2 regions of the Photobacterium sp. SP02 genome follow, and region 2 is predicted to be linked to the other one. Evidence: riboswitches for the same ligand, from Rfam matches in the RefSeq annotation. Region 2 holds a riboswitch; the other holds the start of a gene.

Region 1 (14,946 bases), on a different contig from region 2:
ACGATGTATAAGCCGCGAGGCATCCGTAACAACAATCCGGGCAATATTGAGGACAACGGCACCGCATGGCGTGGCCGCGTCGGTAACGATGGCCGCTTTGTCATCTTCGACAGACCGGAAAACGGCATCCGGGCACTGGCCCGGACGCTGAAAACGTACCGCAACCTGCACGGCTTGACCACAGTGCGCGGCATCATCAACCGCTGGGCGCCGCCAGTGGAAAATGACACCAGCGCCTATGTGAACCACGTCGCCGGGGCGCTGGGCGTGTCCCCTGACACCTCACTGTCAGAAGCGGAAACCATGGACATGGTGCCCCTGATTATCCGCCATGAGAACGGCACGCAGCCTTACAGCGCCAAGATGCTCAATGCGGGCATTCAGGCGGCATAAGGGGGATTGATGCTCGGTGCATTATTGAATCTGATCACGGGTGGGGTGACGGCATGGCAGCAGCACAGCCGCAACAAGGCCGAAGCCCTGAAGCGCAAAGACGAGCTGGAGCAGGCCAAACACGCCGCCAGGTTAAAACGGCTGGAATACGGGGACGAGAAAGCGGCCAATCTGGACGAGCTGAGCATCAAGGGCCGGGGCTGGAAAGATGAATTTATCTTACTGGTTGTCTTCACGCCCCTGATGCTGTGTTTCTGGCCTAACTATGCGGTGTACGTGGATGCAGGTTTTCAGGCGCTCAGCAGCATTCCAGAGCCTTACTGGTACGTGGTCGGGGCTATCGTCGTCGACGTGCTGGGGATGCGCTCTATGGTGCGCTACCTGCTGGAATTCTTCTCACACAAATTCAGAGGGAAACCCACTTGATAGAGATACTGCAACAACTCACGGCAATGGGCTTACCGCCCACTATGATCGCGCTGCTCATCGTGCTGTACAAGCAGGACAAGCGGCTAACAATACTGGAAACGAACGTACAACTGGGGAAAAAGCATGGCTAAGACAGGACTGAAAAGTAACGGCACACTGAAGAAAGGCTACCGCTTCGCAAAAGGTGGCCGGGTGGTGAAAGCAAAGAATGCAACAACTAGAAGGAAGTAGCTAAAGAAGAGTGGATGGATAAAGGATGCCCTATTAATATAAATATTTATTTGAGTAAGGGTAACAAATATTGGTCAGATGAGTGTGTTGTCTCGCAATTTGAGTTGTGACCCAGATATAATATATTTGAATAAGCTTAGTCAACTTGATTCATAAATTTATGAATTCCGCCGTCATAAAAATGTCGGCGTTTTTTTCTAAGTCAGGTCTGGTAAGGGGTTTCGGGTGTTCTTGAATACTCAGTCAGGATTTCATTTTTATGCCTGTGCAACTATTGACATGTTTACAATATTCCATATACTCCCTCTCGAAACATATTCTCGACGTGTATAAGAAAAAATAAAAATTAAATATTCACAGGCCCATTAAATTGGGCCTGACTTTTTTTTCAACGAGTCATCATAAATGCAAACTCTATTTCTTCCTTTTATTTTTGCTTCATAAAGGGCTTTGTCAGCTTTTTCTAATGTCTCATTTACATTTGAACTGCTTGATGGAAGTAGAGAGCATCCAATAGATATTGATACAAATTCTGGCGAGTTAAATCGAATTTTACTCTTTACATTAGTTCCTCGTACTTTCGCTCTTATACGTTCAGAAATTTCACAACACTCTTGTATGTCGGTGTCCGGTAGCATTACTGCAAACTCCTCCCCACCTAATCGACAGATAATATCTGTCGATCTCAGATTGTTCTTAATTATGTTTGCAATTAATTTCAGTATTTCATCGCCAACTCCATGACCAAACTGATCATTGATTTTTTTAAAAGAATCAATATCAATAATTATAAAGCAAGCATTGCTCTCTTTTCGCTTTCTTCGCTTTATCTCTTTTCCTATTTCTTCATAAAAACCTCTTCTATTATAAAGTGCAGTTAGAGGATCTTCTCTTGATAGTTGCAATAAATACTTTTCCATAAAACGCCTGCTCTTATCTTCTTTTTCATAAGTTAAAGCACTTACTGCAAGTATTAAAATAATGAACCAACACATGGCAACCACATATGCACCGAATAAACTGGTGTTGCCAAATTCATCAATGGACTTTATAGCTAAGTAACCAAGACCAAAACAATATGAATAGCCTATGATACTTAAATACCTTGCTAGGCGCCCTCCAAAGGTTGGAAGTAGCATTGCTTTAATTGCCCCTTTGTGCGCGGAAATGCACAGCACACCTATAGAAATTATCAAGCCATAAACTGTTGTGACTGGAGACATACTCCCATAAAACTCTGAAAGGTTAAAAACATAACCAGTAATAGAAATTGTTGGAATGCTTAAAGATAAAAAGCCGAATATTTGTGATGCATTTGGTTTATTTAAAGTTCTCATCAATGATGATAGTGATAATAATAAAAACATAATAGTAGTATTCAATCCCATTATGTTTTTTTCTTCATGCATGTCAAAAATTAAATTGAAAATATCAGCAATATAATAAGGAAGGTTGTTAAAAATAAATTGAGGGCCAAGTAAATAGTCAAACAATCTAATGGCAGTTAAAATAAAAACAGAAGTTGATATTAATTGCACTAGCTTGTTTTTATGGTATGCAATTAAAATGAATGAAGTTGATGTTAGTAAAGTACAAATTAACGTTAACCTATGAACTGCCAGATCTAAGGAAAAGTGACGATAAAAAAAATCTACATTAAAAACGTATCCTATCAGAACTAGGAGTGATAATAACAGAGATGAAAATAGTAGTTTATATCCTAGTTTGATAGCCTTAATTATTAACTCATGTCTATTATCCCTTACAGCTTTGCTGCTTAGTGAGGTATGCATATTGTAAACATCTCATTGTCATCATTTTAAATAGTATAGCTGTATATAAATTATAGATATGAGTTATGTAATGATGAAAAAATACATTTATGTAAACTCAGTTTTAACTTTGGGCGATTTAAGTGGTTGCTTTCGCCTCAAGAGTAAGTGATAGGCAAAATTTTTAATCATGTGGCTAGCTCAATTTAAGACATGCTGTGGACGTTATATGGTCACTGCATAAGTAAAAACAACTTAAAAACAATGTCTTAATGGTAAAAAAAAGGCCCTCATTGAGCGCCTTTTTTACAGGAATTGGAGGTGAAATTACTCAAAAATCTTACGGTGCAGATTCTGAGCAATCGGCATGGCATGCTCGGTTTTGACCAGGAAGCACAGATTGTGCGGGCTGGCGCCGTAGCAAATCATGCGCAGCTTGTACTCGTCCAGCGTGTCAAACACGGTACTGACTGAACCGGCAGTCTGGCTCATGCGGTTACCAATCAGAGAGATCAGGCACAGATCCTGTTCAATCTCAACACGGCACAGCTCGCTGAGTGCGGCATGCGCTCCCGGAGGCAGCGTGGGTGCGCCGCCGCCAGTGTCTGTCTGATCCATGGTCAGAGAGACGCTGACTTCAGAAGTCGAAATCAGATCAACAGAGACTTTATGTTCAGCCAGAATCCGGAAGACTTCGGCCAGGAAGCCATAAGCATGGAACATGTTCAGGCTGGTCAGAGTGATCAGCGTCTGGTTCGAACGCAGTGCCAGCGCACGGAACAGCGGTGCTTCGGTAACAGACTTACGGATCCAGGTGCCGCCCTGTTCTGGTGCCCTGGACGATCCAACAAACACAGGGATCTGACGGCGAACGGCCGGGATCAGTGTCGATGGATGCAAGATCTTGGCACCAAAGTTCGCCATCTCAGAGGCTTCGCTGAAGCTGATTTCTTTGATTGGCGTGGCTTTCGGCGCAATACGCGGATCTGTGGTGTACATACCAGGGACGTCAGTCCAGATTTCCAGTGTGCCGGCATCCACCGCCTCAGCCATGAGGGCGGCACTGTAATCACTGCCACCGCGGCCAAGCGTGGTGGTGCGACCTTGCTCATCACTACCGATGAAACCCTGAGAAACAACAATCTTATCCTGCAGCAGAGGTAACAGCTTTTCCTCTGTCAGCTGACGTATCATTTCCTGCTCAGGGCTGGCTTTACCAAAGCGGCTGTCAGTACGCAGCACGTCACGGATATCGTAACGCAACGCGTCGGCGCCCATTTCACGCATGATTTGCGTAAACAGGTGGGTAGACAGCAACTCACCGTTGGCAACCAGCTGATCTGTCAGCTCTGCCGACTTGTGTTCTGCGGCTTTTATAGCCAGTTCGCCGACCTGATCGAGCAGTTCATCAATGTTACCCGCAACCGCTTCAGGCTGCTGTAAATCCGCCAGCACGCTGTGGTGAATAGCGCGAAGACGCTCCATCAGGCTATGTCGGTGTTCGGCATCGGCTACGCCGTTGGCCAGTTCGACTAAAATATTAGTCACACCGGAACACGCACTGATCAACACCAGTTTGGTTGTCGGATTATTGATAACTATCTTAGCACTGCGGCTCATTGCAACGAAATCAGCCACACTAGTGCCGCCAAATTTTGCGACTGTGATTTCAGCGTTCAACGCTGAAGAAGAAATTACAGGGCTCAATGTGATCTCCCACTTAACAAAGCGTAAACATGGGGCAAAATTTGGGGAATCTTTCCGACTTGAGTGTCAGAAGAGCCATTAGGCGAGACGTACTAAGACTGCTGCTACCAGAAGCTCTCCACCTGCACTGGATGATGCAGGTGACAGCCAGAAGGATTCAACCTTCAAAGCCGATACGGCAAGCCCCCTGTCTTACCGTATCTCGGCGTTGCTCCCCCTCTCTATGGTGCTTTGGGGTGGGGCCCCGCCGCATAGATACCTGGATAACGCGCCTCTTCCGTTTTCACCTGAAAAATGAGCTTTCTCAGGGTGAACAAAAATTGCCCTTATTGAATATGAGAGGGGGGGCTTTGTCAATGCTTGAATGCATTTTTCTGTGTCAAGATTGTTACTGACTTTGCATAAATTTGCCTGCCTGGTTTCAGGTACGGGTGGTTCTGTTATGCTCGCTAGGAATGCCCTGCGAAAGCTACTGTTGCCAACAATAATTAATGCACTGAATTATAAGTAACTTATGTGTCTGTGCAGATGGAGAAGCCTGATGACAATTCAAAGTTTTTACCCGCCTCAACGCATACTGATGGGACCCGGCCCGTCGGACATTTATCCACAGGTGTTGCAGGCGCTCAGCCGCCCGACTGTCGGCCATCTTGACCCGCTGTTCATCGGAATGATGGATGAGCTTAAGCAACTGCTCCAGTATGCATTTCAGACCACCAACCCATTTACTATAGCGGTATCTGCGCCGGGCAGTGCGGGAATGGAAGCCTGTTTCGTCAATCTGGTTGAGCCGGGCGAGAAGGTGATCGTCTGCCGTAACGGGGTTTTCGGCGAGCGGATGCGGGAAAATGTTGTGCGCTGCGGCGGTGAAGCTGTGCTGGTGGATAATGAATGGGGAGAGCCGGTTGATCCGCAAGCCGTTGAAGCCGCACTCAAAGCTCATCCTGATGCGAAAATACTGGCGTTTGTGCACGCGGAAACTTCAACCGGTGCACTGAGCGATGCGGAAACCTTATCCCGCTTAGCCCGTGACTATGACTGCCTGACGATTGTTGATGCTGTCACTTCGCTGGGCGGGGTGCCGCTGAAAGTCGACGAATGGCAACTGGATGCCGTGTATTCCGGCAGTCAGAAGTGCTTGTCCTGCGTACCCGGTTTGTCGCCGCTGACTTTTTCGCCGCGGGCGGTTGAGAAAATTCAGCAGCGTAAGACGCCGGTACAAAGCTGGTTCCTTGACCAGAGCCTGGTACTGGCCTACTGGAGCGGTGAAGGTAAGCGCAGCTACCACCATACTGCTCCGGTTAACAGCTTGTATGCCTTGCACGAAGCGCTGGTTCGCTTGCAACATGAAGGGCTGGAAAAGGCGTGGCAGCGCCATGCCGAGATGCACCAATTATTGCGCGCGGGGCTGGAAGCTATGGGAATCCGCTTTGTGGTGGATGAGAAAAGCCGTTTGCCGCAACTCAATGCGGTTTATATTCCTGACGGCGCTGATGATGCGAAAGTGCGTCAGAGCCTGCTGGAAGACTATAATCTGGAAATCGGTGCCGGCCTGGGGGCTCTGGCCGGAAAAGCCTGGCGCATTGGGCTGATGGGATACGGTGCGCGTAAAGAGAATATTGCGCTGTGCCTGAAATCACTGGAAGAGGTGCTGAAATAAGTATCAGCGCAGGAATAAGCGGTTGCCTCTGGGGCAGCCGCTTCTTTTTTGGGGGGAAGGCTCAGCCGTTGTTTGCTTGTGCTTCAGCTTGTGCTATCTGCGGCGAGGCCGTCACGGTTTTTGGCTTGTATAGCTGAGGTAAGGCGTCATCGCTGAAATCGACCCCCGGGAAAAGATACCTGGCTTCCTGGCGAACCTGCTCAGCTTGATAGGTGTTTGCCAATGCCTGATGGGCAGTGATCAGAAACTGATACAGAATCGGCCTGGGCAGTTCTTTGGCTTTATGGTTGGCCCAGTGGATGAAGCTTGTCAGCAACTCAGGGTTATTCTGCTGAATGCCCATTTTCAACTGGGTCTGATAAAAATCCCATTCAAACCGGTTATGCCAGGCCCAGGTGTTATTGACCTTATCCAGGGCAGTTAAATCGGGCGGCGTCGATGATTCAAAGCGGGTCAGCATGGCGCCTGAATATAAGGTGGTGGCCATAAAGAGACTGACGACAACAGGCAACAGCATGGCGCTGATTCTGAAGGGTTTATAAAATCGCAGTGTCTGTTTGAAATATTTCGCACTCAAGGCATCCACCCAATAGAGCAGGAACACAAAAATAATCCAGTGGATCAGAGAGTGGTAGAAGGGGTATTCGAGCTGGGTATGCAGCGTAATTGGAAACAGGAGCGCGACCAGAGCCAGCTGGGTGTTGGCCGGCGCACGACGAATTTTGGCCAGCACCGCCGCTGCCGCAATCAGCAGTGCCAGAACAGGTAAAATGCCCCCTTCACTGGCCCAGAACAGCAGTTCGTTATGAGGGTGATCCAGCCCGGGTAAACCATAGGGCGAGTCAGGATCAGCCTGATGCGCTTGCGCTGTCTGCATCAGATAAGCGGGCTCAAAATTGCCATAGCCGACGCCCGAGACCGGAGCATGCAGGAACATGTCCAGCGCTTGCGGGTAGATGACTGAGCGGGCACTTTCCAGCGATACTCTGCCCGGCTGCGGATTCCAGTTCAGGCTGCTGGTCAGATTCCAGGTCACGCTTAATCCCATGACCAGCATCATCAGCCATACTCGCCATTGTACCCGGGCGGCAAACTGTATCAGGTAGGGCAGGATAAGCAAAACCCCCGCCACACTGGCAATCCAGCCGGTCCGCGAGCTGAGCACGAACAGCATGGGGATCACAGCGACAGGCGTTAACTGAAGACCGAGGTGGGAAAGGGTCCAGCGGCCCTGAACCATCGGCTGCCGTGCCAGCAGGTAAGCCGAAAGAACGAGCCCGGTGGCCAGGAAGCTGGCCATTACGTTGGGCTGCTGAAAAATACCGTAGGGCCGGTTGAGATCCGTGTTATAGCCAATGCCATTGTCCGGTGAGATCCACAGAAACTGATACCAGGCCAGCGCGGCTTGCAGCCAGACCGCTTTTAAGAGCAGCCAGAGTATTTGCTGGCGCTGTGTCTGGCTGAAAGCAAACTGCTGCAGCGCCACAAAAAACAACCAGCCAGCCCAGAGGGTAATGATCCGGTTGATGGCGACTTCCGGTCGCGCTTCCGGGAAGAGCATGGGGACAGACAGCATCACGCAGCAGCTCAGGAGAACCAGCGTCAGGCGGGAATAACGCAAGATTTTCTGTCGGCTGATCTCCAGCAGGCCAATCGCAATGGCAAAGCTGAAAGGGATCCAGCTGCTGACATTAAAGGGTAACTCCAGGCCGGCTCCTCCCTGATTATGCTGAAAATAATGCATCGACAGCAGAAACAGAAAAGTCAGCGCCAGAATAAAAGGCCGCGTCAGTGGTTTACTGATGGTGGCAGCGGCCAGTCTGGTGCCCCTTAGTTGAATGACGGTCACGGTGTCCGGTCCCTCGGCAAATAGACAAAAAGTCAGGCTGAGCATTCAGCCTGACAGAGCGCATGTGTGTAATTATGCCTGCTGCTTTGCTGTTAATGCGGGCAGCAGGGGTTTGAGGAAGCGGGCCGTATGCGAGCCGGCGACCCCGGCAACCTGTTCCGGGGTACCTGTTGCAATGATCTCGCCGCCACCGCTGCCACCTTCCGGCCCCAGATCAATGATCCAGTCAGCGGTTTTAATGACGTCCAGGTTATGCTCAATCACCACTATGGTATTACCGTGATCACGCAGTCGGTGCAGGACACTCAGTAACTGCTGGATATCATGGAAGTGCAAGCCCGTTGTCGGTTCATCGAGAATATACAGGGTTTTGCCTGTATCGCGTTTGGACAGTTCGCGCGCCAGTTTCACCCGCTGCGCTTCGCCGCCAGACAGCGTGGTCGCCGCTTGCCCCAGGCGGATATAGGATAGTCCGACATCCATCAGGGTTTGCAGTTTTCGGGCAATGGCTGGCACAGGATCAAAAAATACCCGCGCATCTTCCACTGTCATTTCCAGCACTTCATCAATAGACTGGCCTTTGTATTTCACTTCCAGGGTCTCACGATTGTAGCGTTTACCCTTACAGCTATCACAGGGCACGTAAACATCGGGCAGGAAGTGCATTTCCACTTTGATCACCCCGTCGCCCTGACAGGCTTCACAGCGGCCGCCTTTGACGTTGAAGCTGAAGCGGCCCGGTTTATAGCCCCGTGAGCGAGACTCCTGAGTGCCCGAGAACAGCTCCCTGATGGGGGTGAAAATGCCGGTGTAAGTTGCCGGGTTAGAACGCGGCGTTCGGCCAATCGGGCTCTGATCGATGTCGATGACTTTATCGAAGTGCTCCAGCCCCTGAATATCCTCATAAGGTGACGGTTCGCCTGTGGTGGCCCCGTTGAGTTTATGGTGAGCAATTTTGAAGAAAGTGTCGTTGATCAGGGTGGACTTGCCTGAGCCGGATACCCCGGTCACACAGGTCAGCAAGCCAACCGGAATCGACACATCGACTTTTTTCAGGTTATTGCCCGTGGCGCCCGTGAGCAGCACCGTTTTTGCCGGATCAACAGGCACACGTTCAACAGGTACTGCAATTTGTTTCTTGCCACTCAGGTATTGGCCGGTCAGGGAATCTTCCGAGTTCAGAATATCTTCCATGGTGCCTTCGGCGATGATCTGCCCGCCGTGCACACCGGCACCCGGGCCGATATCGATGATGTAATCGGCACTGCGGATCGCGTCTTCGTCGTGTTCGACCACCAGTACAGTGTTACCCAGATCGCGCAGCCGGGTCAGGGTGCTCAGCAGGCGTTCGTTATCCCGCTGGTGGAGGCCGATGGAAGGCTCATCGAGCACATACATCACGCCGACCAGGCCGGCGCCAATCTGGCTGGCCAGGCGGATGCGCTGAGCTTCACCGCCGGACAGTGTTTCCGCACTGCGCGACAGGTTGAGATAGTTGAGGCCCACATTGACCAGGAAGGTCAGCCTGTCATTGATTTCTTTGAGGATTTTATCGGCAATCTGCGCACGCTGTCCTTCTAGTGTCAGCTCGGTAAAGAAGGTCAGCGCCTGGCTGATGCTCATTTCACTGATCGCCGGCAGGTTAGTGCTGTCGATGAAGACATGACGTGCTTCTTGGCGCAGCCGCGAACCGTGACAGCTGGCGCAAGGCTTGGTGGAAATGTATTTCACCAGCTCTTCGCGTACCGCATTGGACTCGGTTTCCCGGTAGCGGCGTTCCATGTTATTCAGTATGCCTTCAAACGGGTGACGGCGAACGGTCACATCACCGCGATCATTAATGTATTTAAATTCAATATTTGTGGTGCCGGACCCCTGCAGCAATACGTTCTGTACTTTTTTTGGCAGGCTGCTGAACGGGGCTTCAACATCAAAATCGTAATGTTCAGCCAGCGACGTCAGCATCTGAAAGTAGTAGTAATTGCGCTTGTCCCAGCCCCGGATGGCGCCGCCAGCCAGACTCAGGTCCTCGTTTTGGATCACCCGGGAGGGGTCGAAATACTGTTGCACCCCCAGTCCGTCGCATGTGCCGCAGGCACCGGCCGGGTTATTGAAGGAAAACAGGCGCGGTTCCAGCTCACGCATGCTGTAACCGCAATGCGGGCAGGCGAAGTTGGCCGAGAAAATCAGCTCGGCCATGTCATTGTCATCCATGGCGCTGACGACAACTGTGCCGCCTGACAGCTCCAGCGCGGTTTCAAACGATTCAGCCAGCCGCTGCTGGAGGTCATCACGCACTTTAAAGCGATCCACCACCACTTCTATGGTGTGCTTTTTGTGTAATTCCAGTGTCGGCGGATCGGACAGATCGCAGACTTCGCCGTCGATCCGGGCCCGGATATAGCCTTGCGCCGACAGGTTGGCTAAGGTTTTCAGGTGCTCGCCCTTACGCTCTTTGACGATAGGAGCCAGCAGCATCAGCTTACTGCCTTCCGGCAGTGTCAGCACTTTGTCGACCATCTGGCTGACGGTTTGCGCGGCGAGGGGCACATCGTGAGTCGGGCAGCGTGGTTCGCCGACACGGGCATACAGCAAGCGCAGGTAGTCATAGATTTCGGTAATGGTACCGACCGTCGAGCGCGGGTTGTGTGAGGTCGATTTCTGTTCAATTGAGATGGCAGGCGACAGGCCTTCAATATGGTCGACGTCCGGTTTTTCCATCAGCGACAGAAACTGGCGGGCGTAGGCCGACAGTGATTCGACGTAACGGCGCTGACCTTCGGCATACAGGGTGTCGAATGCCAGAGAAGACTTACCGGAACCTGATAAACCTGTGATAACAATCAGCTTATCCCGGGGGATAGTCAGGTTAATGTTTTTAAGGTTGTGGGTGCGTGCACCCCTGACTTCGATCTTATCCATAGTTGCAGTCATCAGCGCTTGAATAAATAGGATTGGCATTATTGCATAGCCCTGAGGGGCTTAAAAGACTTGACTGTACAAAAACACAGTGCTTTGATCGTCTTTTATGCGTCCGGTCTAGACATGGGAAGCATGACGTAGCCCTATGACTCAGAGGGCAGCCCATGTTAAACTCGGCGATTAAGTATAAACTTTGAATGAGTGAAGGGTGTCATGATTGGCAGCCTCAACAGCGAAAACCTGGAGTGAACTATGGCCAGTCGTGGCGTAAATAAAGTTATCCTGGTAGGTAACTTAGGACAAGATCCTGAAATCCGTTATATGCCGAACGGCGGTGCAGTCGCAAATATTACCATCGCGACTTCTGAAAGCTGGCGTGATAAAGCCACCGGCGAACAGCGAGAAAAAACAGAATGGCACCGTGTTGCCTTGTTCGGCAAGCTGGCTGAAGTGGCTGGTGAGTACTTGCGTAAAGGCTCTCAAGTTTACATTGAAGGTCAGCTGCAAACCCGTAAGTGGCAGGATCAAAGCGGTCAGGACCGCTTCACGACCGAAGTGGTTGTTCAAGGCTTCAACGGTGTGATGCAAATGCTGGGCGGCCGTGCCGGTGGCCAGGGTCAGGGTGCCCCTATGGGTGGCCAGCAGCAGCAGGGCGGTTGGGGACAACCTCAGCAACCGGCTCAGCAGTCACAACAGCAAAACTATGCGCCTCAGCAGCAGTCTGCGCCTAAACAAGCCCAGCCTCAGTACAATGAGCCGCCGATGGATTTCGACGACGACATTCCGTTCTGATCCATGGTTTACGGTTTCTTAAAAAAAGCAGCGTTCAACGCTGCTTTTTTATTGCCTGATAGCCAATAACGGCACGATGCGGATTACAGAGAGTGGGGGCTGGCTGACTGAAGCGTATGGCCGGGCGAGGCCTTCTGCTTAATAAAATCAATAAACAGCTTGGTTTTGGTGTGGTTGTAGTTGAGCTTAGGATAGTAGGCATAGGCGGCATTTAACGGTTGTTTCAGCTCAGGTAACACGGGGATCAGCAGGCCATTGCTGAGCTCGCGTTTGACCGTATTCTCACCCACCAGAATTAACCCCATTCCAGCCACTGCAGCCGCGACCAGGGCTTCCGGGTTCTGGGTGGTAAAATTGCCCCGCAAACGCAGGCGGCGGTTATTTTCAAAGACATGCTCTTGCTCATGGCCATGACTGCCGAATAACAAGCAGTTATGCAGCGCCAGTTGCTCCGGGGTTTCGATAGCGGGCCTGTCTTCCAGGTAACTGGGTGAGGCGTAGAAGCCCGCCTGAAAACTAAAGAGTTTAGTGGCAATATAGCTGGTGGAGTTGAAATCGGTCAGCTCGCGGCTGATAAAAACATCCAGGTTGAGATCCGGCAATTGGCCCGGGGTCACAGTGTGCAGCTCGACCTGGATATTGGGATAGGTCTGTAAGAACTCGGCCAGATAATGGACCAGGACCCGGCTGCCTGTCGCCAGTGGGGCACCAATGCGCAGCACACCCTGAACTTCACCGTAGGTGGAGGTGGTTTCTGCCAGTATCTGATGCCAGTCATCAAGTAAATGGACACTGCGCCGATAAAACACCTTGCCGGCGTCTGTGACGGTCAGGTTACGTGTCGTGCGTTTAAGAAGCTGAACACCCAGTTGTTTTTCTAACCATGACAGCCGCTTGGACAGGGCTGAACTTGAGGTGTTGAGGGCGCTTGCGGCCTGAGCCAGGGAGCCCTGCTCAACCACGGCGACAAAACTTTTGGTGCAGGTGATCCAGTCCATATCTCTCCGCTTTGGGGGTTGCATGCTGCCTGGGCGGTGAGCCAAGTAAGGAAAGTGTCGGTCTGAGCACTGCAGTGTTTGAGAGCCGATGGTATTTTCCAGTATAAACAGGCGTTTTGGTTTTTATTGTTGTCTGTATCAGAGTTGACCACAGAGCCAGGCGGTTTGGAATTGTTTTTCAGATAAAGTTGGACCTTGCATGAGAAAAGCCTCAGGGATGAAGCTGACCAATCGACTGGTTGCTTTCGTGACCCTAATTGTCATTTGCGCCATGTTTGTCATTTTCATTGGCGGTGCTGTCAGTTTTCGTCAGCTCGGGCAGGATTATCTGCATCATTATCTGGGCGGCGTGGTTGACGTTATCGATCAGGAAATGGCCGATCCGCAAGGATCGCAATCCCTGGCCCGCTGGCTGCCGAAATTACTCAAAGCCAGTAACGTGGTGTCGCTGGACGTCAGCAACGATGCCGGCTCTGTCTATCAGTTTCAGGGATTACAGAAAATCGATGATCCCAACATTCTTTATCATTCTGAATATCCGCTGACCCTGAACCCCGGTTACTCTGTCAGTATCCAGTCGGTGCCACCTTATACCGAATTAACCTATTCGCTGGGGGCGATGTCTTCTATCAGTCTGGCGATCATGATCATTATTGCCGGCCTGATATGGGGCGTAAACTGGCTCAAGCGGCAGCTACAGGGCTCAGAGCTTCTCGAAGAGCGCGGAAGAATGCTGCTGGCCGGTAAGCTGGATGATTTTGCCAAAGGCACCGATCTGGAATGGCCGGATACGGCAAGTCTGGCCTTGGACAAGCTGATCTCAGAGCTGAAAGATGCCAGACAAGAGCGCAGCCGCTTTGATACCTTCATTCGCACCCACACCTTCCTGGATCAACTGACGGGCTCGGCCAATCGGGTATTGTTCGACAGCCGTCTGCAATCTGTGGTTCAGGATCAGGATAACCATGGCGCAGTTATTTTGATCCGTATCGCCGACTGGGAAGAATTGCTGCTGGCGAAGGGCAAGGTTGTGGCCGATGAACTGATTCAGGATGTCGGCATGGTGCTGTCGAATATGGTCCAGCGCTATCCGGACAGCGTGCTGTCGCGCTATTTTGACGCCGAATTTGCCATCATGCTGCTGCAACAGCCCAGCAAGGAGGTCAATCAGTTTGTAAATCAGCTGCTGAAAGGGCTGGAGCGGCTGACACCGTCCGCGCCGTTGCAGCGCGAGAACTGGTGTCATATCGGCATGACCTATTTTGCCAGTGGCGAGCGGCGTGGCCGCATCATGGATGAGGCCGACATGGCGCTGCGCAGTGCGCAATTGCAGGGCACGAACAGCTGGTACGCCTTCCAGAAGGATGTGCTGGGAGAAGATACCCGGGGCAGCGTGCGCTGGCGGACGCTGCTGGATGCGGTCTTTAGTCAGGGCGGCCCTGCCCTGTATCAGCAGCCCGCCTATCTCTCCGGGGAGCAAGTACCGCTGCATCGTGAATTATTGGCGAGGATCAATGACGAAAACGGTGAGATGATCAAAGCTTCCCGTTTTCTGCCTGCGGTTGAGCAGGTGGGATTCAATGTGCGTATGGATAAACAGGTCATCAGCCAGGCGCTGGATCTGCTCAAAAATGGCCCGACGCTGGATAACTTTGCGATTAATGTCAGTATCGAATCTCTGCTGGATAAAGGGTTTATCCGCTGGTTCCGGGACGAACTGCTGCAGACACCCAGACCTGTACTGAAACGGCTGAGCATTGAAGTGCCGGAGCGGAATCTGTCACGCCATATTGATGCCGTGCGCACCTTTCTCAAAATGGTGACGGGCCTTGGCTGCCGGCTGGGGGTGGATCAGGCCGGAAGAACCATAGTCAGCACGCACTATATCAAGGATGTCAACGTCCAGTATATCAAGCTGCACCGAAGCCTGATCCGTGAGATAGATCAGCGACAGGAAAATCAGTTATTTGTCCGGAGTATGCTGGGCGCCTGCGCCAATTCCGGTGTCGAGGTAATTGCTGTCGGGGTTGAAAACGACAGGGAATGGCAGGTGCTGCAGCAACTGGGGATTAATGGCGGGCAGGGGCGCTTTTTTGCCCCGGAGATGAGCGTGAGTCAAATGAGTAGCAAAAAGCGCAGATAATGTTATCTAAGTGGAATCCTTACATTTTTTACAGGATTTTCTCTATACAC
Region 2 (14,946 bases):
ACGATCCGCAGTTGGTCTTCAGCGACTAAAACCGGTGATATCAGCGAATGTGATTCGATTGCCGAAGACAGTCCGGTGATCCCGACGATTACCTCAACCAACGACAATTGCCTGGGGCGCGAGTGCCCGTCTTTTGAAGACTGCTTTGTCGTGAAAGCCCGGCGAAAAGCCATGGATGCGGATGTGGTGGTGGTTAACCACCATTTGTTTATGGCGGATCTGGCCATTAAAGAAACAGGCTTTGGCGAGCTGATCCCGGAAGCCGATGTGTTTATTTTCGATGAAGCCCATCAGATCCCCGATATTGCCAGTCAGTATTTCGGCCAGAGTCTGTCGAGCCGGCAACTGCAGGATCTGGCGAAAGACATTACTATCGGTTATCGCACTGAAGCACGTGATATGCGTCAGCTGGAAAAAACCGCAGACCGGCTGAGTCAGGCCGCTGCTGATATGCGACTGGTGATGGGCGAACCCGGTTATCGCGGCAACTGGCGTGAGGCGGTGAACAGCCCGGCCATTCAACGGGAGCTGACGAGGCTCAATGATGCGCTGGATCTGGCACATGACGTGCTCAAACTGGCACTTGGCCGCAGTGAGCTGCTGGATGCCGCATTTGAACGAACCACCTTGCTGAAAGCCAGACTGACACGCTTGTGTGATACCTCGATCACCGGCTATTCCTATTGGTATGAATGTACTCCCCGCCATTTTACTTTGCATATTACGCCGCTGTCGGTCGCAGAGAAGTTTCATGAGCAGATAGAAAAGCAAAAAGGCGCTTGGATCTTTACCTCAGCGACACTGGCCGTTGATGAAGATTTCAGTCATTTCAGCCATCGTTTAGGGCTGCAGCCTGCGGAGCAGATGTCGCTGACCAGCCCGTTTGATTATCAGCAGCAGGCGTTGCTGTGTGTTCCCCGTTTTTTACCTGAACCCAACAGTCACGGACTGGCGGCCAAACTGGTGACTCTGATGGCACCTGTGATTGAGGCCAACCAGGGGCGGTGTTTTTTCCTTTGTACCTCGCACCAGATGGTACGGGATCTTGCCGAAGGTTTTCGCGCCTGCCTCGATTTGCCTGTGCTGGTTCAGGGAGAAACCAGTAAGCAAAAACTGCTTTCAGAATATCTGGAATTGGGAAATGCGCTGCTTATTGCAACAGGTGCGTTCTGGGAAGGTATTGATGTTAGAGGGCAGGCGCTGAGCTGTGTTATTATCGACAAACTTCCCTTTACCGCGCCGGATGACCCATTATTGAAGGCGCGGATAGAAGATTGTCGTCTGCGTGGCGGGGACCCCTTCGCGCAAGTGCAGATACCGGATGCGGTGATCACCCTCAAGCAGGGGGTTGGCCGGTTAATCCGAGACCAGCAGGACAAAGGCGTGCTGGTTATCTGCGATAATCGTTTGGTCACGCGCCCTTATGGCGCTGTATTTTTGAGAAGTCTGCCGCCGATTCCCCGTACGCGGGATGTTGACGGTGTCGGACAATTTCTGTCTGGACTGCACGCCGAGCAGCAAGCAGCCGACAGCCAGCATTCAGAGGCTTGAATGAGCAGTAAGATTTTAGCGGTTGATACCGCGACTGAAAATTGTTCTGTTGCGCTTTTAGTGGGCAGTGAAGTGATTGCGCGTTGTGAATTTGCGCCGCGTGAACATACCACCAAAATTTTGCCTATGGTTGATGAAGTCCTCGCCGAAGCGGATTTGCGTTTAACCCAGTTAGATGCGCTGGCGTTCGGCCGTGGCCCGGGGAGCTTCACCGGTGTGCGGATTGGCATAGGTATCGCTCAGGGACTGGCATTTGGTGCCGGTTTACCCATGATAGGTGTGTCGACACTGGCCGCAATGGCTCAGGGAAGCTACCGTTTGCATCAGGCCAGCCATACCCTGGCGGCCATAGATGCGCGCATGGGCGAAATTTACTGGGGACAATATCAGCGCCAGCAAGATGGCGACTGGCAAGTGCTGGGTGAAGAAGCTGTGCTGCACCCGGAACACGTATCAGAGCGCTTGATTTGTGTACCGGATATCCGCTGGTTTACCGCAGGGACCGGCTGGCAAACCTATCAGGAACAATTACAGGCTTTGGCTGTCGAAAAGCAAGCCGGCACAGTGCTTTATCCTGAAGCCCAGGATATGGCATGGCTGGCTCAATTTGCTCTGCAGCGTGGTGAAGTCGTCGATGCTGAACATGCCAGCCCTGTCTATCTGCGTGATGAAGTGACATGGAAAAAATTGCCCGGCCGTGAATAATGGGTATTCACAGCTAACAAGACACACAGGTCAATATGGTCAACATACCCCGTTTACCGACAGCAACGCAGGCGCCGCAACGGCCGAAGCGAACCGATAAACAGCGCAAGGCTGAGCAGACAGCTGCGCCTGTTTCTCAGCCGACTGTGGTGGCGAAAGCGGTGGCGGAAACGATCAAGGATCCGGCTTTTATTGAAGAAGTTCAGGCCAGGGTGCAGTACGACAGCCCGCAGGGGAAAAATAAGCAGGCATTGTCGGCTTATCTTGATGTGCTGCATCAGGCCAGGCGGGAAGAATACTCTCATTTGTTAGGTGTGGATTTCTACGTTTGAGCTTCGATGCCGGCAGAGCATCAGACGCGAATTTCTCTTTTTGACAAGGATCCTGTGGTGAAAAAATCTATATTGGCACTTGCCTTGATGGTACTAAATGGTTGCAGTCAGCTGCCAGACAGCCTGCAAACATCAACCGAGACACCAGTCACCGACTTAACCCTGGTGATTGAAGACCCTCAGGGCGTACAGGGTAAAGAGGTGCGTCTGGGAGGCGTGATTGCCTCGGTGGTCAACGAAGCGTCACGTACGCGGCTGGAAATAGCCAGTCTGCCGATAGACAAATCAGGCAAGCCTGAACGGAATGCGTCGCCTCAGGGGCGATTTATTGCTTATGTGGATGGTTTTGCCGATCCTATCGAATACGCTCAGGGTAAACTGGTGACCGTTGCCGGTCAGCTGCGTGGCAGCGAGGCGGGTAAGATTGGTGATTTCGATTACACCTATCCTGTGGTGTTTGCCAAAGGCCAGCAGATCTGGCAAATCAAAGAGCAAATCCGTGTTGATGATGTGAGTGCCTACTACCGCTGTCTTGGCATCCGCTGTCAGTACATCCACTATGGTTTGCGGCCGGATAATCTGGATGTCCAGTACCGCGTTACCCCTGAGTAAGACTACCTACCTGATTGAACAGCGAAACGTACTATGATGTATGAAAGCCGCTTACCGCTTGCCGACACTGAGCTGGCGGTAATCACGTCTTTTTCTCCTTGCCGGGAAAGCATACAACGAGGCAAGCTCATCCCGATAAGCGATGCCGAAAGATGTCGTCCGACGCTTTTGTTTCTGCACGGCTGGCACGATAACGCAGCCAGCTTTGCTGTGTTGTTCGAGCCGCTGGCCGCAAGCTTCAATCTGGTAGCTGTGGACTGGCCCGGACATGGTCTGTCTGCGCATCGTCAGACGGATAATTATTACTACTTCATGGACTATGTCGATGATCTGGCTCAGATCGTACAGTCTCTGTCCTCTCAAAACCTTATGCTGGTTGGCCATTCTTTGGGGGCGCTCGTGGCGGCTGCTTTTGCAGGGGCCTTTCCCGAATCGGTCACCGGGCTGGTGCTGATCGAAGGGCTCGCGCCACTCCATGAAAGTGCTGAACTGGCGCCTGAAAGGTTGCGGCAGGGGATTGAAAGCCGGATGCGGCGCAGGCAGCGTCAGGGCGCAGAACTTAAACTGGCTTCATTTCAGGCCGCATTATCTGTTCGTTGCCGGCTAAACGGGTTAACCCCCGAACAGCTGAGGCCATTGGTACAGCGAGCGACCTATACCGATGGTAAACACTGGTACTGGCGTTATGACGATAAGTTGCGTTGCGACTCGTTATTCAGGATGACAAAAGAACAGGTTAAGGCGCTGATGCAGCATATTGAGTGCCCGGTATTGTCAGTGATCGGTGATAAAGGTTTTTTATACCTGAAAGAACCGGACGCTGGTTTGTCATGGCTGAAACAGGCCGGACAAATAGTGGTACCCGGGGGTCATCACTGTCATCTTGAGAGTCCTCAGCTGGTTTGTGAGCAGATTTTGCTGCTCAGTTCAAAAATCAATAAGCTGGTCTAATCAGTTGTGTTAATTCAATGTTAATTGTGCTGTAATGCTTGTATAGAACAAGTGTTTGAATGTCCCGCTACAGCCATTTTTTGGCGCTTGAAGCCCTAATAAATATAAGGAGAGTGCATGGTGGATAAGGTTTGGCTTAACCGCTATCCGGATGATGTACCGGCTGAAATCAACCCTGATACTTACACGTCATTGGTTGAACTGTTTGAACAGTCCGTCCAGAAATATTCCGATCAAACGGCCTATATCAATATGGGCCAGGTGATGACTTTCAGAAAACTGGAAGAACGCAGTCGTGCATTTGCGGCCTATCTGCAAAATGACCTGAAGCTCGAAAAGGGTGATCGGGTGGCTGTCATGATGCCAAACCTGCTTCAGTATCCTATCGCGCTGTTTGGTATTCTCCGTGCGGGTTGTGTGGTGGTTAATGTTAACCCACTCTACACACCTCGCGAACTGGAGCATCAACTGAATGACTCTGGTGCAAAAGCCATTGTGATTGTGTCGAATTTCGCCCATACGCTGGAGAAAATCGTCGACAAAACCAGTGTTGAGCATGTCATTTTAACCAGTCTGGGGGATCAGCTTTCCCGGCCTAAAGGCACTCTGGTTAATTTTGTGGTGAAGCACATTAAAAAGATGGTTCCTAAATACCACCTGCCACATGCCACCTCACTGAATCATGCGCTGAAACGCGGGCGCAGAATGCAATACGTGAAACCTTTCATTTCAGGAGAGGACATCGCATTTCTGCAATACACCGGAGGGACAACCGGCGTAGCGAAAGGCGCAGTGCTGACGCACAGAAATATGATTGCCAATGTGCTGCAGGCTAAAGCAGCCTACGGACCCATTTTGCATGAGGGCCGTGAGCTGGTGGTCACAGCGCTTCCGCTGTATCACGTTTTTGCCCTTACTGTGAACTGTCTGCTGTTCATTGAAATGGGTGGCCAGAACCTGCTGATTACCAACCCCAGGGATATTCCCGCTTTTGTCAAAGAGCTGAAGCGCTATCCGTTCACTGCGCTGACTGGCGTCAACACACTGTTCAATGCGCTGCTCAATAATGAAGATTTTCTGGAACTGGACTTCAGCCGTCTGCACCTGTCTGTGGGTGGCGGTATGGCCGTACAGCGTGCTGTTGCGGAGAAATGGTTAGCAACCACCAAGAGCTATTTGCTGGAAGGGTATGGCCTGACTGAGTGTTCACCGCTGGTGGCCGCTTATCCGCATAATCTGACTGAGTACAATGGTTCGATCGGCCTGCCTGTGTCTTCGACAGATATTCGTATTGTGGATGAAGAAGGTAAGGTTCTGGCCATGGATCAAACCGGTGAGCTGCAGGTCAATGGTCCTCAGGTGATGAAAGGTTATTGGCAGCGCCCTGAAGCAACGCGTGAGGTGCTGACCGAAGACGGCTGGTTATCGACCGGCGATGTTGTGCGCTTTGATGAAGACGGTTTCTTACATATCGTTGACCGCAAGAAAGACATGATCCTGGTCTCCGGCTTCAATGTGTATCCCAATGAAGTTGAAGATGTCGTTGCTCTGCACAACAAGGTGCTGGAAGTGGCGGCAATCGGTCAGCCGGATGAAGCCTCGGGTGAGGTGGTGAAGATTTGTGTTGTGAAACGCGATCCCAGCCTGACCCGCGAAGAATTGCTGTCGCATTGCCGTCAATACCTGACCGGTTATAAAGTGCCTAAAGTGGTGGAGTTCAGAGATGAACTGCCGAAAACCAATGTCGGTAAAATTCTGCGCCGGGCACTGCGTGAAGAGTCAGATAAGGCAGCGCAAAAAGAGACAGCGCAAGCATAATCCTGAAATTTAGGATAAACTTGTTTCAAGTTCAGTGCCGGCTTACATAGCCGGCACTTTGTTTTGTGCCGGCTGTCAGTATTCATCAGAGAATGGCGTTAAGACACAAAGAAAAACAGGCTGGTATCTGCTTGTTATGTTGAAAAAGGTGAGTTTTGAAATTTGAGATTATAACCACGAATGACAGACTGGCTGAGGTTTGCCAGCAGGCAAGTCAACAACAGGCGGTAATGTTGGATACCGAATTTGTTCGTACCCGGACCCTGTTTGCTCAGTTGGGGCTGATCCAGCTTTATGACGGTGAACTTCTGTCTTTGATTGATCCCCTCAAGCTGACAGATATGTCGCCGTTATGGGCGTTGATGAAAGATCCTGATGTCGTGAAAGTGCTGCATGCCTGTGGTGAAGATCTGGAGGTGTTCCAGTCTGTTGCCGGCTGCATGCCAGCGCCTATGCTGGATACTCAGATCATGGCGGCCTTCATAGGTCATGGCCTGTCTACGGGCTTTGGCGCCTTAGTGCAGGAGTATCTGGGTATTGAGCTGGAAAAAGGCGAAGCCAGAACGAACTGGCTTGCTCGTCCTCTGAGTGACAAGCAGCTCGATTATGCCGCCGCAGATGTTTTTTATCTGTTGCCTCTGTATCAGCAGCTTTTGGCAAAAGTGGAAGCGAAAGGGTGGATGGATGCCCTGCGTCAGGAATGCGAAACCATGCTGGTGAAACGCAGCCGTGTTCCCGACCCGGAGCAAGTTTACACCGACATAAAGAATGCCTGGCAGTTATCCCCTAAACAATTGGCTATCTTACAGAAGCTGGCTTCCTGGCGTCTTCAGGAAGCGAGAAAGCGCGATCTGGCACTGAACTTTGTGCTAAAAGAGCTGCATCTTTGGAAAATTGCCCGTTATGAGATCACTTCAAAAGCGGTTATGGCTCAGGAAGGTTTTGATGAGCGTGAGATTCAAAGACATGGTAACCGTTTGATTTCCATTGTGAAAGACGTTGAAAAAATGAGCCAGCTGGATTATCCGCAGCCATTATTTCGTCTGATGGAAATGCCCGGTTACAAACAAATGGTCAAACGCATCAAAGATGAAGTGAATGCCGTGGCCAAGGAGACAGGGCTGGCGACTGAGTTTCTTGCCTCGAAGAAGCAAATTAATCAGTTACTGAGTTGGGCATGGAAGAAGGGCTGTCCTGAAGATCAGCTGCCTGAAATGTTGTCTAGCTGGCGAAGAGCGCTGTTTGCTCATCGGGTTCTGCCTCTGGTGCAGGCTTAAAGCTTGTAGGGTAACAAACCAAGTGAACACCTGAAAAAATCCCCGGCGAACCGGGGATTTTTTTATTTTTCATCGGGCAGGGTGACATTCAGTTCCAGTACCGACAGGTCTTCTTCTTTCTGATCGAGGTGTACCGTGACATGTTCAGGCGATACATCAACGTAACGGCGAATGACCTCCAGAATATCCTGCTTCAGTTGGGGCAGGTAACTCGGATTACCCATACTCGCGGAGCGACGTTCAGCAACAATGATCTGCAGCCTTTCTTTCGCCACACTCGCGGTCGACTGTTTTTTGGGGCGGAAGAACTCTAGCAAAGCCATAGTGTGGTTAGCCTCCAAATATGCGTTTCAGGAAGCCTTTTTTCTCTTCCTCTAAGAATCGGAACGGGCGGTCTTCACCCAGTAAGCGTGCAACTGTGTCTTGATATGCCTGACCTGCATCTGAATCGGCATCCAGGATAACAGGTTCACCTTTGTTGGATGCATTCAGAACAGACTGGCTCTCAGGTATGACACCTAACAGTGGAATGTGCAGAATTTCTTCAACATCAGCGACGCTGAGCATATCGCCATGAACCACACGGGAAGGGTTATAGCGGGTGAGCAATAAGTGTTGCTTAACCGGTGTTTCGCTGTTCTCGGCTCGACGGGATTTAGAGTCGAGAATACCAAGGATACGGTCTGAATCACGCACAGAGGCTACTTCAGGGTTGGTGGTGACTATCGCCTCATCGGCAAAGTATAACGCCATCAGCGCGCCTGTCTCTATGCCTGCCGGTGAGTCACAGATGATAAAGTCGAAACCCAGTGCATCTAATTCAGACAAGACTTTTTCGACACCTTCTTTACTCAGGGCATCTTTGTCGCGGGTTTGTGAAGCCGGCAACACGAACAGGTTCTCTACACGCTTGTCTTTAATCAGCGCCTGATTAAGCTTTGCCTCGCCATTGATAACGTTGACGAAATCATAAACAACACGGCGTTCACAGCCCATAATCAGGTCCAGATTCCGCAGGCCGATATCAAAATCAATGACGGCCGTTTTTTTACCTTTTAAGGCCAGGCCGGACGCAATGGCCGCACTGGAGGTCGTTTTACCTACCCCACCTTTACCTGAGGTCACCACGATAATTCGTGCCATCTGTATTATTCCTTTTCAAAGTTATACAGCCAGATGCTCTATATTTAAATTGTTGTCAGTCAGAGAGATAGCGACACTTTTTCCCCAAAAAGCGTCTTGAATTTTGTCACTTAGCCAATAATTACCAGCAATAGATATCAACTCTGACTGTAAATTATGGCAGAAAATCTGAGCATGAGTTTGGCCGCTGGCGCCGGCAATTGCCCGGCCACGCAAACACCCATAGATATGGATACATCCATCAGCAATAATTTCAGCACCTGCGCTGACATGATTCAATACGACAAGATCGCAATTTTTTGCATAAATCTGCTGCCCCGATCTCACCGGGGTGCGAATCACTTTTGCCGGCTCCATTACCGGGCTGGTGGCCCGGGCCTGCTTGGCCGCATTCATGATGGCAAAACCGGCTGATTTCGCCTGCGCTTGCAGGTGAGAGGGCTTGCAACCACTGATCCCGACGGGGATCATACCCGCATCCTGAATGCCTTGTCGAAGTTGTTCGAAATCAAGAGCTCTGCCAGCCTGGCTGACATCAATCACCAGAGGCGCATGGGCAAAGAATGCCGGAGCTTGCTCCACTTTGTCCTTCAGGAAACTGATTGCCTGTTCTAAGCCGCCGTCAGCCAAGTGTAAAGATGAGAGCGTGTAACTGCCCCCTTTTAATTCTGCCGTTTTTGTCATGGCTTATTCATCTTACGCGGACAATTTCGCGCTCAGGTACGTTATCACATAGGTTATAGCATGTTATATTCCTAGGCAGGTCTCAGCAAGTTCTCCTTGTCAGAGTTCGGTATAAAGTTTAAATGATAGCCACAATAGTGAACGCAGAACGCAGAGGAGCCCCGATCCTGATTCGGGTTGGAATGTTTTCTGCTTTTTGTGGTCAGATAATGGTGATTGGTAACCTGCAGGTCAGCTCATGTTTTGTGCAATTTATAAAAGCTCTAAAAAAGAAAACACCTATTTATATATCAAGACCAAAGATGATTTTTCAGATGTACCTGAAGCCTTATTGAGCACTTTTGGTACACCTCAGTTTGTAATGGTGCTAAAACTGAGTAATGAGAGGAAGTTAGCATTGGCGGATATCAATAAGGTACGGGAGTTGCTCTCTACCCAGGGGTATTACCTGCAAATTCCGCCACCTGTGACTAACCTTCTAGACGAATACAAAGCAAGAAAGTCAGAAAATAATACATGACGATGAAAGGGTGGATATGCGTAAGCAATGGGTAGCTGTCTTTGTGTCCTTAGGACTAGGCCTTGCATCACCGATAGTAACGGCTGATGAAAGTTTTGATAATTATGTCTTCGGGCTAAAACAAGAAGCACGTGAGAAGGGGATAGATGATTCGATTCTTGAATCTGCCTTCGCTGATGTCACATTCATAGAACGTGCTGTTAAAGCTGATAAAAATCAGCCAGAAAAGAAATTAACACTGGATGAATATTTACCCAAAGCCGTTCCCCAGTGGAAAATTGAACAGGCGAACAAGTATTATCAGCAGCATAAACCGGCACTGGAGCGGATCGGGCGTCTGTATGGTGTTCAGCCCAGGTTCATCGTGGCATTGTGGGGAGTGGAAAGTAATTTTGGTCGCTTAACCGGCTCGTATAATGTCATTGAAGCGTTGACGACGCTCGCCTATGAAGGTCGACGTGAAGCCTTCTTCCGTGAGCAGGTCATGGCGGCTTTAACTATTTTACAGCAAGGCCATATCACTGCAGCAGATATGAAAGGTTCCTGGGCCGGTGCCATGGGGCAGCCTCAGTTTATGCCGACCTCATACCTGACCTTTGCTGTTGACGGAAATGACGACGGTAAAGCCGATATCTGGAAAACGGAAGATGATGTGTTTGCTTCTGCGGCCAATTACCTGAGTAAATCAGGTTGGGATGACAAATACACATGGGGACGCCAGGTGCGTATTCCTGAGGGGTTGAGTGACAACCTGAAAGGTGTGGAATCCCAAAAGATGAAAACGCTGTCTGAGTGGGAGCAACTGGGTGTGCGCCGTTTGAATGGCACCGCGCTGCCTAAGGTGGAGCTCAATGCTTGGCTGGTGCAACCAGATGATAATCATGGCAGAGCTTACTTAGTGTACGGTAATTATCAGACATTATTAAAATGGAACCGATCGCATTATTTTGCGTTAGCCGTCAGTACGCTGGCAGACAGTATTCGATAGCTGCAGATTTAGCTGAACAAAAAAACGACATGCACTATTAATTGCGAATAATAAAAAGCCCGGCATTGCTGCCGGGCTTTTTGATCAGCTCTGATCAATCTTGTTTGATCACAGTTTGAAGTCGTCCAGAGATTTACCTTCATCCAGTGCTTTTTTAAGAGCGCTTGGTGTACGGCCTTGGCCTGTCCAGGTTTTCTCTTCACCGTTTTCATCGATGAACTTGTATTTAGGCGGGCGAGCAGCACGCTTGGTTTTTGCTTTACCAATGTTTGCCATCAGTTCTTCAGGATCAATACCATCAGCCAGTAGCATATCTCGGTATTGCTTCAGTTTCTCTTCGCGCTCTTTTTCTTTCGCGATTTCTTCCGCTTCTGATTCTTCACGTTCATCAACCACGGTCTGAAGTTTTTCCAGGGCTTCTTTCAGTTGCTCCAGTGAATATTCGCGAGCAAGTGCACGAAGACTACGAAGGTTTAATAGCGCTTTCATTGCATCAGACATTTCAAATTTCCTGTTGGCGTTATACTAATTATTAGTGAATCACTTTATATCTGCAATAGTAATACTTTTTAAACCCAACTGCCAAATAAAAATGTTAATTTACATTATTAATCAGGCGGTTTTTTATACTTGAACTTTATCTTTGATCAATGAAAGGCGACACCATTCGTTTTTTTGCTTGTTAATAAAATGGGAATGTACGAATATTTTAACTTGCGGTAATGCTAATAATTTCATATTCATTTACAGTGTATTTTGGGCGTAAATGTAAGTAAATACAGAAGATTAGTGCAGTAGTATTAACTCAAAGTAGCAGATATTGGCTTTCTGTAGTTGCAAATCAGATAACAAAAAGTAGAATACGCGATTCCTTGACTAAGGGTAGAGGTGCATTATCTATCAGTAACTGGCGGGAGGTGACCCCGAGGAACGTCAGTGAAAGGAGCTAATGCCGAAGTAAGGCTGGTCTGTCAAATCACCTTGCTGGGGTTGTCACCGAAAGGGACAACACTGCCATAGTAACTTACAATTAACTATGGAGCGCTACTGTGGGGTCGGGAGGGGCAACAGTCTCTTTCCTATATCGCTTCCCATCACGGTTGACATCGGTACCGTGTTTAACAGTAGATCTCCAACCACGATCGGTTGTAGTAGAGATCATGAACCTAGTAGATTTTTCCCAATCTTCCATTTCCGTTTTACCGCCACTTGTGGCGTTAAGCCTTGCTATTCTCACTCGACGAGTACTTCTCTCGCTGGGTATTGGCATTTTGATCGGTGCGTTTTTGCTGACTGATTTCAGCATGTTCAATACTGTTTCTTATTTAAGAAACAAAATTGAAGGGCTGTTTATAGATGGTGATAGCATCAATACCTGGAATATGAGTATTGTTGCTTTCTTGCTTTTATTAGGCATGACCACAGCATTACTGACGCTCTCTGGCGGTACGCGTGCCTTTGCACAATGGGCGCAAACTAAGATTAAAAGTAAACGCGGTGCAAAACTGTTAGCGGCTTTTCTTGGCGTGTTTATTTTTGTTGATGATTATTTCAACAGCCTGGCGGTTGGTTCGATTTCCCGGCCTGTTACCGACCGCTTTTATGTTTCCCGCTCAAAACTGGCTTATATTCTGGACTCCACTGCCGCACCTATGTGTGTACTGATGCCTGCATCCAGTTGGGGGGCATATATCATTACAGTGGTGGGTGGCATTCTGGTTTCACATGGTGTGACTGAATATTCTGCGTTAAGTGCCTTCATGCAATTGGCACCCATGAATTTTTACGCTGTGTTCGCGCTGCTGATGGTATTTGTTGTTGCCTGGTTCCAATTAGATGTTGGTTTGATGAAGAAGCATGAAGTTCAGGCCAGTCATGCTCGCGGGTTTGACAATGATGAAATTCATGCCGAAGCCAAAGATTTGAATGACGAACTTGAAATAGAAGAAAGTGAAAATGGCAAAGTGGGCGATCTCATTATTCCTATTCTGGTGCTGGTAGCCGCCACATTATTCTTCATGATCTTCACCGGTAATCAGAGTTTGCAGGCGGATGGTAAACCGTTTTCTATTCTCGGCGCCTTTGAGTCTACCGATGTCGGGGCCTCTTTGTGTTACGGCGGCCTGCTGGGGTTATTATCGGCACTGGTTGCCGTTGGACGCCAAGCCATTCCGGTAAAGCACATTGTGCATGCTTTATGGATTGGTGCGAAATCCATGTTCGGTGCCATTCTTATTCTGTTTTTCGCCTGGACAATCGGTAGCATAATCAGCGATATGGCAACAGGTAAATTCCTGTCGACTTTGGTTCAGGGCAATATTAATCCTGTCTGGTTGCCTGTGATTCTGTTTCTGCTGGCCGGCATTATGGCGTTCTCGACCGGTACGTCCTGGGGCACCTTTGGTATTATGCTGCCGATAGCCGGCGATCTGGCGGCGGCAACTGACATCAGCCTGATCCTGCCTATGCTCAGCGCAGTACTGGCTGGTTCTGTTTTTGGCGATCATTGCTCGCCTATTTCAGATACCACCATATTGTCTTCAACGGGAGCACGCTGTAATCACATAGATCATGTGTCGACCCAGTTGCCTTACGCATTGTCCGTTGCACTCGTCTCTGCGGTAGGCTTTACCGTGTTAGGGATGACAGAGTCTCTGGCGGTGTCTTTCGTGGCAGCGACGGTCGCTTTCTTACTGGTTTGTGTCTGCCTCGGCTGGATTGCCAAACGCCCGCTCAAAGGCGCGTAATCGCAGCTTAAACAATACCCTTGCAGTAAAAATGACCGGCTTAGTATGCACTGAGCCGGTTTTTTTATCTCTGCGTACAGTAAAGCACCGTAAAGTGGCCTCAGCGCATGAAGCTGGGAGCCAGACTTCCAATTCGCATTCTTCTTCGGTAGCATCTTGCGATATTCAGAGTGATGCGGAAAGCCTGATGGCGCAAATGTATTTTTATTACTCGGCGATGAATGCCGGGAAGTCGACGACGCTGTTGCAGTCGTCGTTCAATTATCGTGAACGCGGTATGTCGCCGGTCATTTTTACCGCAGCGATTGATAACCGGTTTGGTCAGGGTAAGGTCAGTTCCAGAATTGGTCTGTCTGAAGAGGCTGAACTCTATAGCCCGGAAGATAACCTGTGGGATAAGCTGTCTCAGATGAACAGCTTGTCACGGGTGGATTGCGTGTTAATGGATGAATGCCAGTTCCTGACGAAAGCTCAGGTTCACCAGTTGACTGAAGTGGTCGATAAACTGGATATTCCTGTGCTTTGCTACGGTTTGCGTACCGATTTTCGTGGTGAACTGTTTGAAGGCAGTCAGTACCTGCTGGCCTGGGCCGATAAACTGGTCGAACTGAAAACCGTTTGTCATTGCGGCCGAAAAGCGAACATGGTGATTCGCCATGATGCGTCAGGTAAAGCCATTGCAGATGGCGATCAGGTTGAAATCGGTGGTAATGACAGATACGTATCGGTTTGCCGGAAGCATTATAAAGAAGCGATGGATCAAGCTCGTCAGGCGGCGAAAAGCGCCTGATAAAGCCAACGTAATAATTAATGAAAACAAAATAAAAAAGGAAGCTGCTGAAGCTTCCTTTTTTAATGAGGCTTGTCGCGGACTTTAGCCTTTGTGCCTTTCCTGTAGTTTGGCAATCACATCAGACAGGCTCAGACCCTGATCCTGAAGCAACACTATCAGGTGATACATCAGGTCGGCTGATTCGGAAATTACCTCCTCTTTGTCACCCGCCGTTGCCGCAAGCGCGACTTCAACGCCTTCTTCGCCCACCTTCTGCGAAATCCGCTTGGTGCCACGAGCGTAAAGGCTGGCGGTGTAAGAGGACTCAGGATCGGCGCCTTTGCGGGCTGCCAGCACTTGCTCCAGTCGGTGAAGAAACACCAGATCGGGGGCGGTGGCTGTGTCTCCGTTGTCTGTGCTGCCCTTGTCGAAGCAGGTGGTCGTACCGAGATGGCAGGTGGGGCCAACAGGCTCGGCGCTGACCAGTAGGGTGTCTTGATCACAGTCGAGCTGAATCTGTTTGAGTTGCAGCACATTGCCGGATGTCTCGCCTTTGGTCCAAAGACGTTGTTTGCTGCGTGACCAGAAAGTCACCTGCCGGGTATCCAGCGTTTTGCTGAGGGCTTCATCATTCATGTAGCCCAGCATCAGTACCTGGCCGCTGCGGCTGTCTTGCACCACGGCGGGGACCAGACCGTCGACCTTGTCCCAATTAATTTCACTGCTCAGGCTCATAGTCGGATCTCCACCTGTTGTTGTTTGAGGTATTGCTTGAGTTCGCCAATGTTAATGATTTGCTTGTGGAAAACCGAAGCGGCGAGGGCGCCGTCAACTTTGGCGATAGTA

Evidence for each region. Region 2 has a riboswitch for lysine ahead of P0Y67_RS00640 (Na+/H+ antiporter NhaC family protein). Riboswitches for the same ligand answer to the same signal wherever they lie in the genome.
Region 1: linked by a shared signal. The riboswitch ahead of lysC (lysine-sensitive aspartokinase 3) and the one ahead of P0Y67_RS00640 (Na+/H+ antiporter NhaC family protein) in region 2 are both predicted to bind lysine.

Annotation. Positions count from the first base shown of each region.
Region 1 covers NZ_JASJOJ010000006.1:12-14,957, forward strand. The annotation lists partial or broken gene P0Y67_RS04120 (structural protein P5) at 1-393, shown strand, start outside; gene P0Y67_RS04125 (hypothetical protein) at 403-819, shown strand; gene P0Y67_RS04130 (hypothetical protein) at 816-953, shown strand; gene P0Y67_RS04135 (GGDEF domain-containing protein) at 1,419-2,846, opposite strand; gene lysC (lysine-sensitive aspartokinase 3) at 3,153-4,532, opposite strand; lysine riboswitch at 4,636-4,817, opposite strand; gene P0Y67_RS04145 (pyridoxal-phosphate-dependent aminotransferase family protein) at 5,074-6,192, shown strand; gene P0Y67_RS04150 (PglL family O-oligosaccharyltransferase) at 6,254-8,041, opposite strand; gene uvrA (excinuclease ABC subunit UvrA) at 8,114-10,963, opposite strand; gene P0Y67_RS04160 (single-stranded DNA-binding protein) at 11,216-11,755, shown strand; gene P0Y67_RS04165 (LysR family transcriptional regulator) at 11,839-12,753, opposite strand; gene csrD (RNase E specificity factor CsrD) at 12,953-14,896, shown strand.
Region 2 covers NZ_JASJOJ010000001.1:126,984-141,929, forward strand. The annotation lists gene P0Y67_RS00575 (ATP-dependent DNA helicase) at 1-1,551, shown strand, start outside; gene tsaB (tRNA (adenosine(37)-N6)-threonylcarbamoyltransferase complex dimerization subunit type 1 TsaB) at 1,552-2,256, shown strand; gene P0Y67_RS00585 (hypothetical protein) at 2,292-2,588, shown strand; gene P0Y67_RS00590 (Slp family lipoprotein) at 2,646-3,200, shown strand; gene P0Y67_RS00595 (alpha/beta fold hydrolase) at 3,234-4,151, shown strand; gene fadD (long-chain-fatty-acid--CoA ligase FadD) at 4,272-5,969, shown strand; gene rnd (ribonuclease D) at 6,125-7,246, shown strand; gene minE (cell division topological specificity factor MinE) at 7,309-7,569, opposite strand; gene minD (septum site-determining protein MinD) at 7,577-8,389, opposite strand; gene minC (septum site-determining protein MinC) at 8,411-9,073, opposite strand; gene P0Y67_RS00625 (YcgL domain-containing protein) at 9,312-9,593, shown strand; gene P0Y67_RS00630 (lytic murein transglycosylase) at 9,610-10,581, shown strand; gene P0Y67_RS00635 (H-NS family histone-like protein) at 10,690-11,082, opposite strand; lysine riboswitch at 11,457-11,636, shown strand; gene P0Y67_RS00640 (Na+/H+ antiporter NhaC family protein) at 11,742-13,328, shown strand; gene P0Y67_RS00645 (thymidine kinase) at 13,516-14,118, shown strand; gene hisIE (bifunctional phosphoribosyl-AMP cyclohydrolase/phosphoribosyl-ATP diphosphatase HisIE) at 14,203-14,835, opposite strand; gene hisF (imidazole glycerol phosphate synthase subunit HisF) at 14,832-14,946, opposite strand, start outside.